Regions from separate parts of the Paenibacillus sp. YAF4_2 genome, predicted to be linked through region 2. Evidence: riboswitches for the same ligand, from Rfam matches in the RefSeq annotation. Region 2 holds a riboswitch; each other region holds the start of a gene.
The links. A riboswitch is a leader RNA that binds a small molecule or an ion and turns the genes downstream of it on or off. The one in region 2 is predicted to bind cyclic di-AMP.
Positions count from the first base shown of each region.

Region 1: another riboswitch for cyclic di-AMP. It lies ahead of AB4Y93_RS27285 (ubiquitin-like domain-containing protein); the one in region 2 lies ahead of AB4Y93_RS27940 (C40 family peptidase).
Region 3: another riboswitch for cyclic di-AMP. It lies ahead of AB4Y93_RS13745 (APC family permease); the one in region 2 lies ahead of AB4Y93_RS27940 (C40 family peptidase).

Region 1 is NZ_JBFRCT010000016.1:60,335-66,913, forward strand. It holds gene yabG (sporulation peptidase YabG) at 1-526, opposite strand, end outside; gene rsmA (16S rRNA (adenine(1518)-N(6)/adenine(1519)-N(6))-dimethyltransferase RsmA) at 1,554-2,447, opposite strand; gene rnmV (ribonuclease M5) at 2,455-3,000, opposite strand; gene AB4Y93_RS27285 (ubiquitin-like domain-containing protein) at 3,148-4,284, opposite strand; cyclic di-AMP (ydaO/yuaA leader) riboswitch at 4,526-4,734, opposite strand; gene AB4Y93_RS27290 (TatD family hydrolase) at 4,918-5,691, opposite strand; gene AB4Y93_RS27295 (HD domain-containing protein) at 5,722-6,579, opposite strand, start outside.
Region 2 is NZ_JBFRCT010000018.1:31,655-38,233, forward strand. It holds gene AB4Y93_RS27930 (M1 family metallopeptidase) at 1-197, shown strand, start outside; gene AB4Y93_RS27935 (hypothetical protein) at 333-1,154, shown strand; cyclic di-AMP (ydaO/yuaA leader) riboswitch at 1,465-1,621, shown strand; gene AB4Y93_RS27940 (C40 family peptidase) at 1,627-2,094, shown strand; gene AB4Y93_RS27945 (MFS transporter) at 2,220-3,437, opposite strand; gene AB4Y93_RS27950 (GNAT family N-acetyltransferase) at 3,541-4,059, shown strand; gene AB4Y93_RS27955 (EAL domain-containing protein) at 4,065-5,306, opposite strand; gene AB4Y93_RS27960 (hypothetical protein) at 5,331-5,624, opposite strand; gene motA (flagellar motor stator protein MotA) at 5,795-6,579, shown strand, end outside; gene motB (flagellar motor protein MotB) at 6,576-6,579, shown strand, end outside.
Region 3 is NZ_JBFRCT010000005.1:142,049-148,627, reverse strand. It holds gene AB4Y93_RS13760 (ABC transporter permease) at 1-904, opposite strand, end outside; gene AB4Y93_RS13755 (amidohydrolase family protein) at 927-2,312, opposite strand; gene AB4Y93_RS13750 (Lrp/AsnC family transcriptional regulator) at 2,637-3,095, shown strand; gene AB4Y93_RS13745 (APC family permease) at 3,147-4,973, opposite strand; cyclic di-AMP (ydaO/yuaA leader) riboswitch at 5,124-5,304, opposite strand; gene bglX (beta-glucosidase BglX) at 5,602-6,579, opposite strand, start outside.

The DNA of each region.
Region 1 (6,579 bases), on a different contig from region 2:
TGCTTAAGCTGTACAGATCTTCGCCTTCCCGGTTTTTTAACACACCGTCATGACCAGTAATGACCACGATATCCGGCTTTACCTGCGGCAGCAAACGGTACAAGAGCTGTGCCATTTGTGATTCATGAGCATGCACACCATGTGCCGGCACTTTCATCGTCTGGTACAGCTGCATACTCTTCCGTAAGTAGTTGCCGTCCCCATCCAAATGAAGAACCTTGCCCGGCAATTCAAAATAAGACTGGTTTTGCTGCTGCGAAGCAGCACGATCTTGACTGGATAACACCGTCAGATGCGCTTTTTCCTGCCGCATACGTTTGAGAGAGTCGTTTACTTTAATCTGCACTTGCTGCCGCGCACTTGTCGATTCAGGGTCGCGGACAACCGACAAGTCGGGAATTGGCGCATCCGCAAGCAATCGGTAGTCCGTGCCTTTAATTAATGCTTGATCGGATCGCATATCTTCAACTCGGAACAGCACGTCACCGCCATACGATTTGCGGACGACCAGGTCCCCTTGCTTCATGGGTAAATCACCTCTTCGTCTATCGTATGGGTGGAGGGGGCGGAATGTGCGGAGAAAATTGTGCGGATGGTGGGAGTGCGATGAGCTTCGGCTGCCGCGCTGAGGGACGGGGTATCTCCCTACGGCCGCTGTTGCCCTTACTTTGCTTTGAACGTATGTTTCTTAGGTAGCAAAGTAAGGGCAAAGGCGGACGCTCCGCTCCTTAAGGGAGATCCCCCTTACCCTCTTGCGGATAGCCTGCGCTACCCAATTATCTCCCACATTCCTTGTGGGAGACAGGGTGGTGCCGTGCTGCCTCACTTAGCACGGCGTCGATTGAGGCGGGCGATGCATGTGCCCGCCATTGTGCTTTTCGTGGGCTGCACCCGCGCAGAATATTATTCCCGCGCCGTTTAACTCGCCGCGGAAGTAATTGTGTGCCTCTAAGTGGCGCTAAGGATGTTCTAAGAGCAACAGAGCAGTGCGTGCGAACAAACCGCGGATGCGCTGCATCGGTGCTCTAATAAACTTCTAGGCACTCAGCCGCAGTTTCATTAGCACTTCATCGATTGTGTAACTTCCTCCAGTCAGCGCGCCACCACGCCTAGACTATTGTGCTCCTCTAAGATGGCAACAGGAGAGAATTCCGCAGTACATCGGCGGTTGGGAGGGGCAATGATCGTTCGCAGGCGAGTAAGTCGCTTTTTCCGTACTACAGCGCAGATTGAGTGAGGCTGTGGGCCGTTTGCAGGCAATTAAATCGCTTTTTCCGTGCTACAGCGCAGGTTGATTGGAGCGGTGGGACGTTTACGGCGATTAAGTCGCTTTTTCCGTGCTACAGTGCTGGTTTGGTGCCACGGTGGGTCACTCGCTGGCCATTGAGTCGGTTTTTCCGTACTAAGCGCAGGTTAGGTGGTGTGATGGGTAGTTTACGAAGGTTAGGTGGCGAGCGAAAAGCAGCGGCCGCGAGCGGCAAAATAAAAAGCCGGCGGCGATATGGCTCGCCGCCGACTCAAACAGGGCTCGGCCTAACGCGTGGCCGAGTAAATTACCGCCAGCCTGCCGCCAAGAAGGCGCGGCTGATGCGGGCGAATTCGTCGAGGGACAAAGTCTCTCCTCGACGAACAGGGTCAATATCGCAGCTGTGCAGCAGCTGCGTCATCTCTTCACGGCGTTCCTTGCCCACGAACGCCGTAAGATTATTCGCAAGCGTCTTGCGGCGCTGGGCGAAGCTCGCCTGGACGATGCGGAAGTAATGCGCCTCGTCCTCAACATCCACTGGCGGCTTCTGGCGCACCGCCAGCTTAATCACAGCCGAGTCTACATTCGGCTGAGGAATAAACACCGTGTGTGGCACGATGCACACAAGTGACGGCTCGCAATAGTACTGCACGGCTACGCTTAAGCTGCCGTATTCCTTGCCACCTGGCTTAGCCGCCATCCGCTCAGCTACTTCCTTCTGAATCATCACGACGATGTTCTCAAGCGGCAGACGCTCTTCCAGCAGCTTCATTAGAATCGGGGTCGTCACGTAATACGGCAGATTCGCTACCACGCTGACGCCGGTCACATCAGCGAAATGATCCTCGAACAGCTTTTTAAGATCCAGCTTAAGCACATCACCATGCACAACCTGCACATGCTCTTCGCCCGCCAGAATATCTCCCAGAATCGGAATGAGGCGGTTGTCGATCTCAATCGCCGTTACCTTACCCGCTTCAGCAGCCAGATGCTGAGTCAGCGCACCGATACCTGGTCCAATCTCCAAAGCGCCCTTTGTCTTGTCCAGTCCAGCGGCATTCACAATCTTATGCAAAATATTTTGATCGATCAGAAAGTTCTGTCCCAAGCTTTTTTTGAATTGGAACCCGTACTTCGCAATAATTTCTTTCGTGCGCTTTGGCGTTGCAACTTCAATCGCCTTCATATCGTTTCCACTCATGCTCCGATCACTCCTGTCCCTGTTCCATTGTACGCAATGCCTCTGCAAACTCTTCTCGGGAGATTCGGAAGCTTGTACAACGCTTGAAAAACTGCTTGCCGTTCGCATACCCGATCCCAAGCAGCTTCCCCATCTGAAGACGGCGATTCGCCGCATCCGGATGAACAATAAGCCCCGATTCCATTAAGTCTTCCCACGTAATATTGCCTACACCAGCAGGCTCCTCTGTTCGAAGCTCGGAGATCGCCTGACGAATGGCTTCAGGGCTGGCGTTCTCAATACCGATATCACCCTTGTACATAGCCTTCTCCTGTGGCAAAAAAGCATGCTTGCAGCCGGGTACCCGCCGAGCAACGATTTTGCGAATTCTCTCACCAGCATGATCAGGGTCCGTAAATATAATAACGCCTCTGCGTTCCATGGCCAGTTCAATGCGCTTGAGCACATCCTCACCGATGGCAGAGCCGTTTGTCTCAATCGTATCTGCTTCAACAGCCCGCTTTACAGCGACTGTATCATCTTTGCCTTCCACCACAATAATTTCCTTGATCACAAGCGAACATTCCTTTCTCCAGCAACTTTCGCTCATCTTCCTGCGTCAGTAAGAATGTAACTGCTCCACACCTATACACACAAAAAGAAGAGGCAGCGCCTCTTCTTATAATGGCATATTTATCATCGAAATAATAGCATGGAGCAATTAGCTTGCGGAAGGCTTGTTGGGTCCAAGTACGTACACCGTATAGCCTTTTTTTCGGCCAAACTTGTTAGCATAGCTGGTACTGTCAAAATAAACGTCAATCTTACTTCCTTTGACTGCACTGCCCGTATCCTCTGCTCTGCGGAAGCCGATGCCTTCAATGTAAACCCACCAGCCAATTGGAATCACATCCGGATCAACAGCGATCGTCCGGCCTTCCATCACTTTCGCACCGGAAGCCGTAATGCCGTATCCTGGATGATTCTCATCTTTGCCCGTAGACGCTACACCGGCTGAATAAGCGGTTAACGTCACGTTCTTCAGAATCTTCTTGGCTTTAAAGGTGACTCCGCTCTTCGAATACGAGGCCGTGCTCGCATTGCTTGAGAGTGTATGTACATCCTTCTTCGAGCCGATAGCTACGACCTGGCTGACCGTATGTGTCTGCACAACCTTGTCGACCAGCTTGGAGGAGACAAGAACACCATTCTCATACTTCTTCTCCACGCGTTCAATCACGAGGCCATTCTTGCCGGATTGCACCAGCTTCTCCTTCCCTTTATCAAGGGTTGGATCTTGTTTCTTCACGATCGAGAACGGCAAAGTCCGTTCTGTTTCCGACACTTTGGTATCGACGCGAGTAACAGTAACTGTCATCGCCTTCGAAACGGCCGTGTCTAGAGATGGGGTAACCCTATCTTGATCGCGAACAGGAATATTTAATTTCCCGATCGCCGCCTGTACTGTTTTCTCTGTCGTGTACACCGTCGATGTCTTGCCATCTGCTTTTACAGTAACCGGAACCGCTTGTTTAATTTCAATGCGATCTCCGTCTTTGATGGACGCATTTAGAGGTGACGACACCTCATCATATGGCCCTACCGTAATAGCTTGTTCATCCAGTAGGCGTTGCAGGACCCATTGTTTTGTCTTCACAACAGTCTCTTGTCCATTCACTACTACGGATACGCTTTTATCAGCCGATCCGTACAACAACACCAAAAACATGAAAGTCATAGCGATTGAGATAATTGCACTCAGAACAATTAAACGCAAATTTTCATGCTTCCATCGCATTGCGAAAGTCATGCTGGATGATCGCTTCCCATGGGTCTCCATTACTTGGTTCATGCCCACTTCAATCGGTCCTCCTTCATAGCCCCGCCGCCAATCTGTTACGCATGATACATTGACGTGACTATTAAGTATATTGGCGTGACGAGCACGCTCCAGTGTTACGGTCCTCTTACCTCCTGGATCTACCCCTACGAAAGATTATTTCCGCATAAATCGAAAATAAAAAGAAGCCTTCGACAGAGGATCTGATCGTGGCTTCCTGGGTAGTCAAACATTCAGGAAAAGGTAAATACACGAGGTTGATCGCTCTCTATAGACGCTTACGAGGTTAGCTGACGGGTTCGGGCGAGAGAGCTGCCCTATCCACGGTTCGAATGCTCATGGCAATCGCCGCAAAATTCACCCCTGAAGAATTCAATGCGCCGCATGATGCTAACTTGCTTTTTAAACATGCATCTGCCGACGTTGGTTCCCCCGCTCTCCGATTCGGAGATTAAGCGTAAACTGGAAATCCAATACAAAAGTTAAAGCTCTGAGAAAAATGATACCTTCCTGACCACACAATTGTAAAGACGCGTTAAAAGACGATTTTAACGAAATTTTAGCATTCTGAAGGCAAATAAAGCCGATTCCGCCAATTAAAAAGAGTTTTATCGCCGCTATAGTCTTTATTTCAGTGGTTTTAGTCCGTTTTTAAACAATACCAAAACATTTTTTACCGTTTGCGCTTGTAATAAATGCAATTTCCTCCTTGGATTTTCCTGTTATCTCCGCTGCCATGTCTGCGACTAAAGACACATATGAGCTCTCATTTCGCTTCCCTCTGAACGGATGAGGAGCCAAATATGGAGAGTCTGTTTCGATTAATATACGGTCGAGTGGAACCTGTGCAAGCACCTCTTTTGGCACCCTCGCATTTTTGAAAGTGACAGGCCCTCCGAAGGAGATATAGAAGTTCATATCGAGGCATAATTTTGCCGTTTCCCAGCTGCCGGAATAGCAATGCATGACCCCTCCAACCTCAGATGCTTTTTCTTCTCTCAAAATACGAACGATGTCCTCATGAGCATCCCGATTATGAATAACAATTGGCTTACCCAGCTTCCGAGCGAGGCGGATTTGCTCCCGAAATACACGCTGCTGAACGTCCTTTGGTGACGTATCCCAGTGGTAATCAAGTCCAATTTCTCCGATCGCAACGACCTTTGGATGTGAGCAAAGCTGCTCGATCCATTCCAAATCCCCCGGCTCCATGTAGATGCTGTCCACTGGATGCCAGCCAACCGCCGCGTAGATAAAATCATACTTTTCTGCAAGCTCGATTGTGGTCGGAATCGTCTCTCGGTTAAAGCCAATGTTGATCATGAGATCGACACCGGCAGCCCGTGCCCGCTCGATAACTTCTGTGCGGTCGCTGTCGAATTGCGAAGAGTCCAAATGGGTATGTGTGTCGAATAAAGATATCATCTTAGCTGTAATCTCCTTCTATATAAAACCTTAAATTTTGAAAAGCTCCCTTACTCTAGCGCTTAATTGATCAGCCGCAGCAAGGAGTGGCTCGATCGGATAATAAATATGGTATTGTCCCTGGTGCAGACCACTGATGGAATGAACAATGTCGGATTTCACCGATATTTCGCTTAAGCTGTTATCCTCATTTAAAAGCAGAATCGGCGCTTTCTCCTCTTTCCCGCCTTTTTTCGCATCAGGGCGATATATGTCGTATGGCTGGTCAAATGGAAAATCAATTTCCATATGATAATCCGGATTAAGACCAATCGAGATAAACTGCTGAGCAGCTTCTTCTAATAAAGAGTCTCCTGGATCATTAAGCGTAATGTATTTGTACAATCGACGATTGAGGAATCGGTCACATAGCTCGGCAAGAAGAGAATCCCCTTCCTCCGCCCATTGTGCGAAGATCGTCTGCATATAAGCCTCATCCAGCTTCAGATAATCCTTTACCGTAATCGTACCATCCAGAAGTTTGTTAATTGGTCCGGGCATCCATGCAAAGGAATAACCGTTGTCGTACAGCTCCTTCGCCCGACGAGTTATTTGCCGCAATATGATTTCCGAGCTCCGTGTAACCGGATGGAAATAAATTTGCCAATACATTTGATAACGGGACATTAAATAATGCTCGATAGCATGCATGCCGCTTTCTTTTACCACCATTTTGCCTTGAAAAGGACGCAGTACGCGCAATATCCGCTCCAGGTCAAAGTTCCCGTAATGGACACCTGTAAAATAAGCATCACGCAGCAAATAGTCCATACGGTCTGCATCCATTTGGCTGGAGATGAGACTGACGACGATCGGATTCGGATATGTCTTGCCAATAACCGAAGCCAC
Region 2 (6,579 bases):
ACTCGCAGATTCAATATAAAGTGGTCCACAGCTCCCCGCTTGATTGGGTGGCAATTGATCCGCAGCATACCAACGTACTCGACAACAAACATATAAACGATTACATGAAGGCGGATTTGTCGGAAGTTACACGTACGCGCTGGAGTCTTGGCGCCTCTAACGTTATCCAAGGACTGCTCGGATTACTGGGCTGGTAAGCCTATGCTTACGAGGTAAGAATTGCTTCGCAATTCTTTAAGTCAATGCTTTCGAAGTAAGAATTGCTTCGCAATTCTTTAAGTCCATGCTTTCGAAGTAAGAATTGCTTCGCAATTCTTTTAAGGAGGTTTGCAATGAAAAATCATATGATGCAAGGCTGGCGGCTCGCGATCAAGCACTTCTATATCGTAATTCTGCTGTTTCTGTACCAGCTGCTGTGGGGATTCTTCCTATATCGGTTTATCGATTCAGTCGTATCGCCGCTGCTGCGGCGATTTCCGGATCACTCCCCTGCGAATTCAGCGATCCAGCTATTTATGAGTGAAGCTCAATTCCAGATCATGAAGACGGATGTGCTGACCCCTTACTTATGGCTGCTTGGCGGACTATTTGCAGCAAGGATGCTGCTCTCCCCTTTATTTAACGCAGGACTGCTCTATTCTCTGCAGCATGCCACAGAGACCGAAGGTACGCAGTTCCTGCAGGGCATTCGCAAAGCGTGGAAGCCTGTGACGCTGCTCTACTGGATCGAGACGCTGCTCGCCCTTGCACCCGCATGGTGGCTGGCACCGCGGGGACTGGATGCATTGCTTCACAGCCGGTCGATCGGAGATCTCCTCCAGCAGCTGCTGCCCGCTGCGGGAGGCTGGCTGATTTGGGGTATCCTGCTCCATCTCCTCTTCCTCGCCATGCAGTTTGGCGCTACAAGCGAGAAAGGTGGAAGCATATTCCAATCGCTTGGTATTGCGATTAAGCATCTGCTGCCTTTCGCTGGCTTATCACTCTTAATGTGGGCTATCGGCTCAGGGATTGGATTGTTTGTCACAAGCTTTTCTCTCGTATGGGCCGGATTCATCGCCCTGATTGTCCATCAGGGCTACCATCTTGTCCGTACCTTGATGAAAGTATGGACTCTAGCCTCCCAATACGACATTTTGAGATCAAAGGAAGTTTAAAATTTTCTCATAATTATAGAAGCCACCCGCCCTGCGACCTAGTCGTAGCGCGGGTTTTTCGCGTTTTTCCGGGAAGGCTTGTCTTGCATTCTCCAAATAAATCAACATATTAGCTAGAAAAAACACATAGTAAAGAGTTAGTAAATCGGAATAGTGCTAATCTGCTAGTCTGTGCGCCCTATAAAGATGCAGCCAACCGCAGGATATAAGTTTTTCCGCATAGATTAGCCAAAAGGTTCCATGAGAATTATTAGAATTTGACGGATTGGGGAGGAGATAAGCGGAAATTACCGAATAGTTACCAAGTACATAATTTACACTGCCAAATTCCTTGTACTGGAAACGGGGGAACCACCTCTGGGTGAATTGACTTCGACGTCCGATTATTAAGATCGGCGCCTGAGAAGTCATAGGGATCCTTCAACCGAACCCCACAGCTAACCTCGTCGGCATTGGAAGGAGTTTCACCGCTTTGAAAAAGGTTACAGCACTTATTCTTGGGCTTGCGCTAATGCTGGCTTTCCAAGCCGGAAGCGTTTTCGCAGACTCCAAAATGGACGGCATTGTCAGTGATTTAATTGGCACGCCGTACGTTGCGGGCGGAACATCATCGAAAGGATTCGACTGCTCTGGTTTTTCTTCGTATGTTTTCGACAAAATGGGCGTCGATCTTCCTCGTACATCCGCTTCGCAAGCACAAACAGGTAAAAAGATCGCCAAGAGTGATCTGATCGCCGGAGATCTCGTGTTCTTTAACACGAACGGTCGTGGTGTATCTCATGTCGGCATTTATGTAGGAGATGGCCAGTTTGCTCATGCTTCGTCCAGCAAGGGCGTTACAATCAGCAATCTTAGCGACTCCTATTATGTAAATCGGTATGTGACTGCTCGACGTGTCATGGACCCTACTACTTTCACCAAATATGCCGACGAACAATAGAATCAAGCAGTCGCTTCCCTGGATTGAGGCGGCTGGCAAGATTTCTGCAATAAAGCCGCACGCTGCTTGTCCAACTGGACAAACCGCATGCGGCTTTATTGTTTGTTGCTATCATGATTAAGACGTTAGGACGCTCCAGCTTCCTGCCGCCGGCCTAAGGCCAGCATTGCAAGCAAGACGATAAACATCGCAATAATAAACGCTCCGAGAATCCAGACCGTACGGTCTGCACCATAGCTGTCCATCATCCATCCCGTTAATTTCGGGAAGATCGCTCCGCCTATCCCGCCGCAAGCGACAAGCAGACTCGTCGTCCGCTCTGTCATCCCTGGAATAAGACCGTTTGCAAATACGAGTGCAATGCCGAATACACCGGAGAAGAACAATCCGCTTAATCCGACAAGGACTAGCATGCCACTTAACTGACCGACCGCTCCCATCGCAAGAATGATGATACATGCTCCTGCAATGGCGACAAACAGATATCGGAAGTAGCCGAAACGATCCGCCAGACGTCCGGCGAATAGCCGGCCGAGAATCATCGTGCCCCAGAACAGACTTAACGTGGAAGGAGCACTCGCTTCCGTCATACCGGACCGATCAATCATAATTGACGGCAGATAGTTGGAAAAACTCATCTCCACCCCCACATAGATGACGAAGAATAACGCTGACAGCAGCAAGAAGGGAATAGCTGCTCTATTATACCCAAACCATCCTTTTGTAGGCGCTGCACCAGCTTCCCGCTCCACATGTTCCTTTTTCGCTCTGCCATGATAACCAATCTTGTCATCTATCGATCCAAATGATAGCGTCATCCACAAGATAAAGGTTATGCCGGCAAGAGCAGATAGGATTGGGAAGGATACCTGCCAAATATCATATTTGATCAATATACTTGCCATAGTCGGCATTAAGAAGGCCCCTATGCCAAAGAACGTTTCTAGTTTGGTCATCGCATTAGCCTTCCCATTCTCTTCAGCCAATTCAATGACCATTGCTCCGATAACGGATTCTGTCATCCCAAACCCAAAGCCTGCGAACAAGGCGATAAACAGCATCAGCCCCCAGGAATCAGGAGTCAGACTGTAGGCTGCTTCACCAAGTGTCAGAAGGCCTAATGAGAGGAGCACTCCCCCTCTTTTACCAACCTTTGATGTAATAAATGGAGAGAGCAAGACACCCACCAAAAAACCAAGAAACTGATTCATCATCCATTGCCCGCCGTCATCATAGGACAAGTCGTACTTATCGAGCATTTGCTCCATGACCGAGCCGCCCACGACATGTGCCAATCCAATTACGAGATAAGACAAACAGCCAAGTGCTATTAATTTGCGCATCGTAAAAGTTCTCCTTAGATATCCTTCAGCCAAATCCGAATGAAGTCGATAAGTGAATGTTATAATGGAAAAAAACTTATTGATTCATGTTGAGGGTATACAAATGACTAATTTTTCCGATGAGCCTTATTATAAACTATCCCTGACGGATATGACTATCCAGCCAATGGAAATGAAGCATGCCAAACAAATCTGTGAATGGCAATATGATTCGCCGTATGACCTATACCACTGGCCTTCTTGGGACATTATGCAGCAGGACGGAATCGAATTCGGCGATCCTGTCCTGCGGCACATGCAATATGTGGCTGTCATGAATCGCGGACAGGAGCTGATTGGTTTTGCACAATTTTTCCCGATTGTTGGCGTGACACGCCTCGGGCTTGGTTTGCATCCTGCCCTATGCGGCAGGGGGATAGGAACGGACTTCACCCGGTTGATTACCCGTGAAGCCATTCATAGAGCTCCCAAGAACAGTATCGATCTTGAGGTACTGACCTGGAATGCTCGAGCGATTAGAACCTATGAACGAGCAGGTTTCTTTGTTGACGATACCTATGTAAGACAGACGCCGGAAGGACCAGCAGAGTTCCATTGTATGGTGTACCAGTCCTCCCCTTAATATCCCTAAAAGCGATAATAGTCAGGCTCAGGATCTTTCATATCCACGAATAAAATAATGCCGGGTTTAGCCAATACCGATACGGTTCTGATCCATGCTCTCGAATCGAGGTCGGTATAGGCTCGTGATACCATCGAACGGCTTTTCTCGCTAAGCTGTACTACATTGGGAACAAAATACGGGCGCCAGCTCCAGTTCGCTCCGCAATATTCATCCTCCCGCCGCCAGCTTCCATCCACTGGCCTTCTTGAATAGTTGGATGAAATTTGAATGCCGTCATCTCGGCACAAGTAGACACGGATACAGTTGCTTTCCAGTTCCTGCAGAAGTCTGGCGATCCATTCGTTATCTACTTCTTCCAGCTCCTCCAGATGACCAATCCGGTCAACCTTGCCAGCCAGCCTGTCCGACAAATACCGCCAATAATTCTCAGAATAGAGCTGCAGCTGCCGATGTGCCTCCAGCTCTTCTTCTAATAAAGAAGAAAACCGAAACGGCTGCTCGAAATCCGGCTCTGCTTTCGCGAACAAAAAGCCCTGCACATACCGGACTCCTGCATGCATAGCTCTCGAGAGGTCCTGTCGAGTCTCGACACCTTCCGCAAGCAGCGATGCGCCAAGCTGATCAGCGAGCGCCGAGAAGGAGCGCAATGTACCAAGATAACCGTCGTGGTGCGCACTCCGTTTCAGCATATGCATGTCGATTTTCAGGATATTCGGTTGAATGAGCGCAATCCGGTCTATACCGCTAAAGCCGCTGCCTACATCATCAATTGCAATGAGACAGCCCTTGGCACGGTACATATCAATAACCTCGCGCAATTCCTCCATCTCGCCATTAAAGCTTTCTTCTGTGATCTCAATGACCACTCTGCTCGGATCGATCTGGTATTTATCAAGCAGAGAGAGAGTATAGAGCTCCCCGGATTGCATACCGTGATGCATCCAGTTTGGCTTCAAATTAATAAACAGCATTGGAGGCTGGTCCGTTGCCGCCATTTTCTGAAAGGCCTGCTCGCGTAGAATGCGGTCCACTGCAATATGGTCCTCTAACGGAACCGTCGGATCACAAAAGAACGGACCCAAGCTGCGGACAGCATCATCCTTGCAGGCTCTTCCAAGCACCTCATAGCCAACTACCTTTCTCGTATCAAGCGCGATGATCGGCTGATAGAAGGCAGACAGCTGCTCGCCCTCGAGCTCTAATGTCTGCGGTATCGTCGTATTTGATAAGCAGTCGTTCGTCACGCTCACGCTCTCCCTTTACTACCTTTATGTCAAACGAATCATGCGCGTCACGTTATCTCCTTGGGACACTTCAATGACATGATGCTTCGGATGGTACGTAATTGATCCTTTGCCAACCTCGATCATCGGCTGTTCGCCAAGACCGAAGAACACATCGTCCGCAAGCGCCTCCATCACTTCGTGACGGTCATCATCACCAAGTGCTGCCCACTCTTCTTCTTCCATTTCAAAAAAAGTATAGCTGCCTTCCACTTCGCCGACGGCTTCCGTCAGCTCTTTCAATATATCTGCGTATTCCCTTGCGTGCCTAACGCCCATTGCTGTTAACCACCTTTACCAAATTTATCTGCTATACATTCATTTTACCGCATTTTAACGAAAATTAACGCCTCCTCTCTTAAATCATTTCTGAAAGTCTAATTTCCATACGATAACTTGTCGATATAAGAACTAGAGATTTGTCGAAAACGTACTGGACGGGGTGCATGATGAAGAATTCTACAATTATCGGTATAGTATTAGGACTTGTTGCGGTACTGGTCGGCATGACGCTGAAAGGCGCCGCTCTAAGCAATCTGTTGAATCCCGCCGCTTATATGATTATCGTCCTCGGGACCATAGCCGCTATTATGATTGCCTTCCCGATGTCGGAGCTGTCCAAGGTAGGCAAATTATTCAAAATTGTTATTAAAGAGCAACAGCTGATGCCGCGAGAGCAGCTCATCGAGAACTTTATGGAATGGGCATCCATTACACGCCGTGAAGGTCTTCTTGCATTGGAAGCAAAGGTCGACGATATTGAGGATACTTTCCTCCGTAATGGCATGCGCATGATTATTGACGGCAATGACCAGGACTTTGTCCGCGATGTTCTGCTTGAAGATATTTCCGCAACGGAGGACCGTCATAAAGCTGGCGCATTGATCTTCACGCAAGCTGGTACGTATGCGCCTACACTTGGTGTACTAGGTGCCGTAGTTGGTCTGATTGGTGCGCTTGGACATATGGATGACATGGAGACTCTCGCCCATTCCATTGCAGGTGCCTTTATTGCAACTCTGCTTGGTATCTTTACCGGCTATGTGCTCTGGCATCCGATTGCGAACAAATTGAAGCGTCTATCCAAGAAAGAAGTTCAGCTTCGTTTGATGATGGTCGAAGGTCTGCTGTCTATCCAATCCGGCGTATCGACAATTGCGATCAATCAGAAGCTGTCTGTATTCCTCACCCCAACGGAACGGGCGGCAATGAGGGAGAAGGAGGCTGGCGCTGG
Region 3 (6,579 bases), on a different contig from region 2:
CAATATTGCCAAGCGGATGAGCTCCACCTACAAGTGCCACTGCAATACCGTCGTAGCCAAACCCCGGCGAGAAATTCTGGAACAGCCGGTTCTGCACACCTGCAATTTCTACATAACCCCCTACGCCGGCAATAGCACCACTTAACATCATCACAAGCAGCACATTACGGTTCACCGGAATACCCATCACCTTCGTCGCTTGTTTATTGAAGCCAACCGACCGGATCTCATAGCCCCATACCGTCCGGTTCAAGATGAAATACAAGACAAAAGCAAGAAAAACGGCGATCACAAATCCATAATGCAGACGGGAATCAAACAGCTTTGCAAGCAGCGCCGAATCTGGCAGTCTCGCAGTCTGAGGCAGCGTTCCGGAAGGGTCCTGCATCGGACCCGTCACCATGTAGCTGACAAGGTAGATACCCATATAGTTCAGCATGATCGTATTAATAATCTCGCTGGCTCCTCGGAAGATCTTGAGCGCCCCTGCGATGCCCGACCAGATCGCGCCGCCAACCGCCCCTGCTGCGATACAAAGCGGCAGATGAGCATAAGCCGGCAAACCCGGAATATAGAGAGCAGCCATCGTACCCGTAAGGGCACCGATGTAAATTTGACCTTCTGCCCCGATATTGAATAACCCGCAGCGATAAGCAAAGGTGTAACATAAGCCGGCGAATAAGAGTGGTGTCGCTTTGATCAGCGTTTCCCTGACGCTGTTCGCATCGCCGATGGCACCATCCCAGATGAGCCGGTAGGCTTCAAGCGGTGATACGCCTGCTGCCGCCATGACCAGTCCTCCAGCAAGCAGCGCGACAATAACCGCACCGGCATAGAAGCCAATCTCAACAACCGCTTTGATCCACTTCTCCATCGATTCATTACTGCCTCTTGCTTCCTTCATGTATGACCAGCCTCCGCCCTCTTTATTGAACGATGCCAAATACGGGAAACGCTGCGCTCAGCTTTCGCCTTAACGAGTCTACTCTTGCCTGCGCCCTGCGAATAATCTCCTCTTCATCTACCAGAACGCATTTCCCGCGATGAACAACCAGCTCGCCGTTCACGAATACGGAGTCCACGTCATTGCCATTGGCGTTATACACAATCGCCGAGCTAACGCGGTGGATTGGTGCAATATGCGCTTTCTGCAATTCGATAATTACAATATCTGCCTTCTTGCCTGGTTCGAGGCTTCCCAGATCTTGCTCCCTCCCGACTGCCTTGGCCCCATTACGAGTAGCCATCTCAAGCACCTGCATCGGCGGCAGCAAAGTTGAATCCAGCTGATCCACCTTGTGCAGACAAGCTGTAAACTTGAGCACCTCCAAATTATCCTGGCAGTTGTTGCTTCCCGGACCGTCAGTACCAAGTGCGACATTAATGCCTCTATCCAGCATCTCGGGAACACGCGCCACCCCGGAAGCCAGATACATATTGGAGACTGGGCAATGAATAACTGTTGCATCATGCTTCTGAAGAAGATCCAGCTCTGCGTCATTCAGCCAGATGCCATGCACGACCTGCGTATGCCGGCCAAGCATGCCAACCGCTTCAACCAGTTCAAGATTACGAAGGCCAAAACGTTCCATTGTATTGTCAATCTGATCCTTCGTTTCCGCGACATGAATGTGGGTGATGAGTCCATTCCGCTCGCTGTATTTGGCCGCCTGCTTCAAGAACTCTTCCGAGCAGCCATACAAATTAAGGGGACCCATTGCAATCGCGATCCGGCCATCAGCGGCTCCTTGCCAGTGATCCAGAAGCTTATCCGTGTTATTGAAAATATCCTCTATAGACTCTCTGAGACGAGGCTCATAGCTAAGATCAACGCCACCTCTTGCCATATGCCCCCGAATACCCGACTCCTCCATCGCTCTGAGAACACCATGATCATTGCCGGAGTGAGTGTGAACGTAATGATGATCCATGATATAAGTCGCACCGGATTTCAAATTCTCGATACAGCCAATCATCGCAGCGAGATAGAAATCCTCTTCCTCCATTGCGAGGGACGCCGGCCATATGATCTGCCGCAGCCACTGCGAGAGAGGCAAGTCATCAGATACTCCTCGAATAAAAGTCTGAAACAAATGAGTGTGTCCGTTCACAAGACCAGGAATGATCGCTTTACCCGCTGCATCAATGACGCAATCAACCTGCCTTAGCAGCGCATCTTTCGAGCCGTCTGACGGCCACTCTCCAACCTCTTGAATGTGGTCCCCCTCCAGAAGAACATAACCATTCGGGATCACCTGCATCTCATCATTCATCGTCATGACAGTACCGTTACGAATCAGTTGTCTTTTCATGCCCATCACACCCTCATGTAAGTTGAATGACTTGGTATTCGAAGTATTCGTAACCATTTTGGTGCTTATCGGTTTCGATTTCGATTTTTATGTAATGTTTTATGACATTAGTATAAGAGAGGCTCTAGGGAGCGTCAACCATATCGTAACCTGATTTGGGCTTTTTTGGCCTAATTGATAATCGTCTATAGACCATTATGGTTACTAGTGTTATATTAAGTGACATAAAATCCATCAAAATCGAAACCAATACTTAACATGTAACTAGCACAAAGTTCCGTAACGTGAAATTTCGCAAAAATAGACCGTTGAAGGAGAGATCCTATGCATTTGCCTCATATGGACGAGACGGATCAGGAGATTATTCGACTGCTGCACGACAATGGACGGATGTCCTATGCCAAGATCGGCGAGCATCTGAATTTATCGAGGGTGGCTATTCAGAAGCGTGTGGACGGGATGGTCGATAACGGCATTATCGAGAATTTCACCGTACGACTGAACACTACCCGGCTAGGCAAAACGATCTCCGCGTTCTTCGAGGTTGAGGTAGAGCCGCGATTCGTTGAGCAGGCCGGCGCTCTGCTATCCGATGAGCCTGAGGTGATCAGCATCTACCAGATGACCGGACCCAGCTCCCTGCATATGCATGCCCTGCTGAAGGATGAGCAATCACTGGAGCATTTCTTATTCAAGAAGATTTATGTGCTGGAGGGCATCGTCAACGTCAACACGCATATGGTCATCAAACGGTTCAAGCAAGGCACTGGGTTAGAGCTATAACAGGCATAAAAAAAGCCTTAGCCCCGGAAATCCGGAGGCTAAGGCTTTTTGTTATTTTTTCAAATGGTAAGGCACGGTTGTAATCACGACATCCTTGCGGTAAAGAAGCTGGGTACGGAGCATTAAGCTCGTTTGGTTATGCAAAATGTTCTGCCAGCCCTTCTTCGGAATAAACTGCGGAATAATGACCGTTACCTGGTAATGGTTCTCGCTGGCCTTGCGCTGCACCGTATCAATAAACTTGAAGAGTGGACTCGTTATCGAACGATAGGGCGAATGCAGCGTCACCAGTCTGACGTCCGGCTGGAATTTCTTCCACTTCTCCTCGAAGATCGTCTCATCCTCTTTCTCGAACGGGACGTATACAGCAATAATCTGCTCTGCCTTCAAGGACTTCGCATATAGAATGGAGTGCTCCACGACATGCGTTATACCAGCCACCGGTAATATCATAACATTGCCTTCAATGGGGACTACAGGCTCGCAGGTCGCCAGTCGCAGCTGTTCGCCAACAGCCTCGTAATGCTTCTTAATCCGGTGGAAGACGAAGATAATCAATGGCAGGAAAATCAGAATCGACCATACCTGCTCGAACTTGGTCAAGAAGAACATCATCGATACGATAAAGCTAATCAGTGCACCAATCGAGTTAATAATAAACTTGGGAACCCAGCCTTTTGGCCGCTGACGGATCCATTTCACCAACATACCCGTCTGCGACAAGGTGAACGGTACGAATACACCAACCGCATACAGTGGAATCAAGTGCTCCGTCTTTCCTTGGAAAGCTATAATCAGAATGATAGACAAGATACCAAGGCTGATAATACCGTTCGAATAACCAAGACGGTCACCGCGGACCGTAAACATTCGCGGAATGAACTTATCCTTCGCGAGGTTAACCGCAAGCAGCGGGAACGCCGAGTAGCCGGTATTCGCTGCCAGAATCAAGATCAAGGCCGTTGTGCCTTGGATAAAATAATACATAACGCCGCGTCCAAATATACTCTCTGCAATTTGCGAGGTAACCGTCACATCTTCCCTTGGTGCAACACCGTAGTAGTAAGCAAGGAAGACGATGCCAGCGAACAGAACTGACAGCAGCGCGCCCATGGCCAGCAAGGTTTTCGCAGCGTTGTTTGGCGCTGGATCCTTGAAGTTAGGAATCGCATTCGAGATCGCTTCCACCCCAGTCAAGGCCGAGCTGCCCGAAGCAAAGGCCCGAAGCAGCAGGAACAAGCTGATGCCCGCTACCGGTGTGCCAAGGGATGTATGCAGCTCAGGTGATACATCACCTGAAGCGATTTTATATACACCGACGCCAATCATAATGAAAATCGCCAGTACGAATAAATAAACAGGATATGCGAGGATCGATGCCGATTCGGTCACGCCCCGCAGGTTCAATATGGTGATACAAAGGACGAAAAATACGGCGATCAACACGGTATGGGTATGCAGGCTTGGAAATGCTGAAGTAATCGCATCCGTACCCGCCGATACACTTACTGCTACCGTCAGAATATAATCGACCAGCAAGGAGCCGCCCGATATCAGCCCTGGGAATACCCCGAGATTTTCCTTCGACACCACATAGGCTCCGCCGCCATGCGGATAAGCAAATATAATTTGCCGGTAAGACAAAATAAGTGCCGTTAATAAGACAAGCACCCCGATACCAATCGGAATGGAATACCAAAACGCCGCAGCGCTCACGGTCATCAAGACTAACAAAATTTGCTCAGGACCGTAAGCAACGGACGATAAAGCATCCGAAGACAGGATCGCAAGCGCTTTTGTCTTAATGAGTTTCTGTTCCCCTAATTCCGTGGACTTTAAGGGACGCCCGATCAGTAATCTTTTGATAAGAGTAAACACACAGGTCACCGCCAACAATGAAGTTAAACAACATACGCTTGGATACTCGGGCTACTCATCACTTGTCAGTGCTAATGTAACCATGTTTGCTTTTTTTTACACGAAAAAAAGACCGCAGAGTATCCTCCCGCGGTCATAAAAAACCGAAGTTCACCCTCTCTATCAACGCTTACAAGGTTAGCTGACGGATTCGGGCGTCTAGAGAATCGCCCTACAGCTCTCTGCCTGAACGGCAGCTATGCTGATTCACCCCGGCGGTAACTATAATGGCAGTTATCGCAATTGGTTCCCCTGCTTTCCGACTACTTCGGAAACTCAGCGAATATGAACATATGAAGTTGCTAATTGATCATAGTCCTCTCTCCCTTATCTGTAAACAGCGATAATATTTCAAATAAACGCAGAAATCAGGCTTTAACCGTCATGAATGCGGATACATTCTTGAATCGCTTGCAGAATGTCCTAAAAAGCCAGCCATGCTTTCTTTTACCTTGTTCCAAGGAGATAATTCCCTTAATAAGGGAGCAGATCTGCTATTGTGCAGGAGACATGATCCTACAGGGTCATTAAGCAACTAAAAAGAACGAACCAGCCATCCGGCTGATTCGTTCTTTTTTCGAAAAAACTTTTATTTCACAAACCGGAAAGCCTTTGCTTCCAGATCGCGGCTGTTAGGACCAACAAAGACATGGAATTCGCCAGCATCACTCTTCAGCTGCAGATCCGTGTGGTAATAACAAAGCTGCTCTTCGTTAATTGAGAATGTTACCTTCACCGTCTCACCAGGCTGCAATTGCAGCTTACGGAAGCCCTTCAGCTCCTTAAGTGGACGTACAACCTCACCAGCAATATCACGCACATACAGCTGAACAACCTCTTCCCCGGCAACCGAGCCTGTATTACTTACCTCAACCGATACTTGAAGTGTGTCTTCAGCATGCAGTTCGTCTGTCGACAGACTCACTTCACCGTACGTGAAGCTTGTATAGCTGAGGCCGTAGCCAAACGGCAGAAGAGGCGCATTTGGCATGTCCAGATACTTCGAAACATAACGCTCATTCGCATTCTGCGGGGTGAGCGGACGACCCGTATTGTAGTTGTTATAGTAAATAGGTACTTGACCAACCGAGTAAGGGAATGACATCGTCAGACGTCCCGATGGATTCACATCACCGAACAGGACGTCTGCGATTGCATTGCCGCCTTCCGTACCAGGGAACCAAGCTTCAAGAAGTGCATCCACCTCCTCGATAACGCCATGCAGATCCAGCGGTCTGCCGTTGAACAGTACAACAACCATCGGCTTGCCAAGCGGCTTCAGCTTCTGGATCAGCTTCAGTTGAGCCTGCGGCAGACGGATATCGCCGCGGCTTCCCGCTTCCCCGCTCATCTCAGAGCTTTCGCCAAGTGCCAGGATGATGATGTCAGCATCGGCTGCGACGTTGACTGCTTCCTGGAGCTGCTCTTCCGAACCAGAATCGATGTCGCAGCCTTTGGCTGTGGCAATCAGATCGGTACGTGCGGATAAACCAGCATGAAGCTGAACCGCTTCCTCCTGCTTACCCCAAATCGACCAAGGTCCAAGAATATCGCCGCTCTCAGCGAA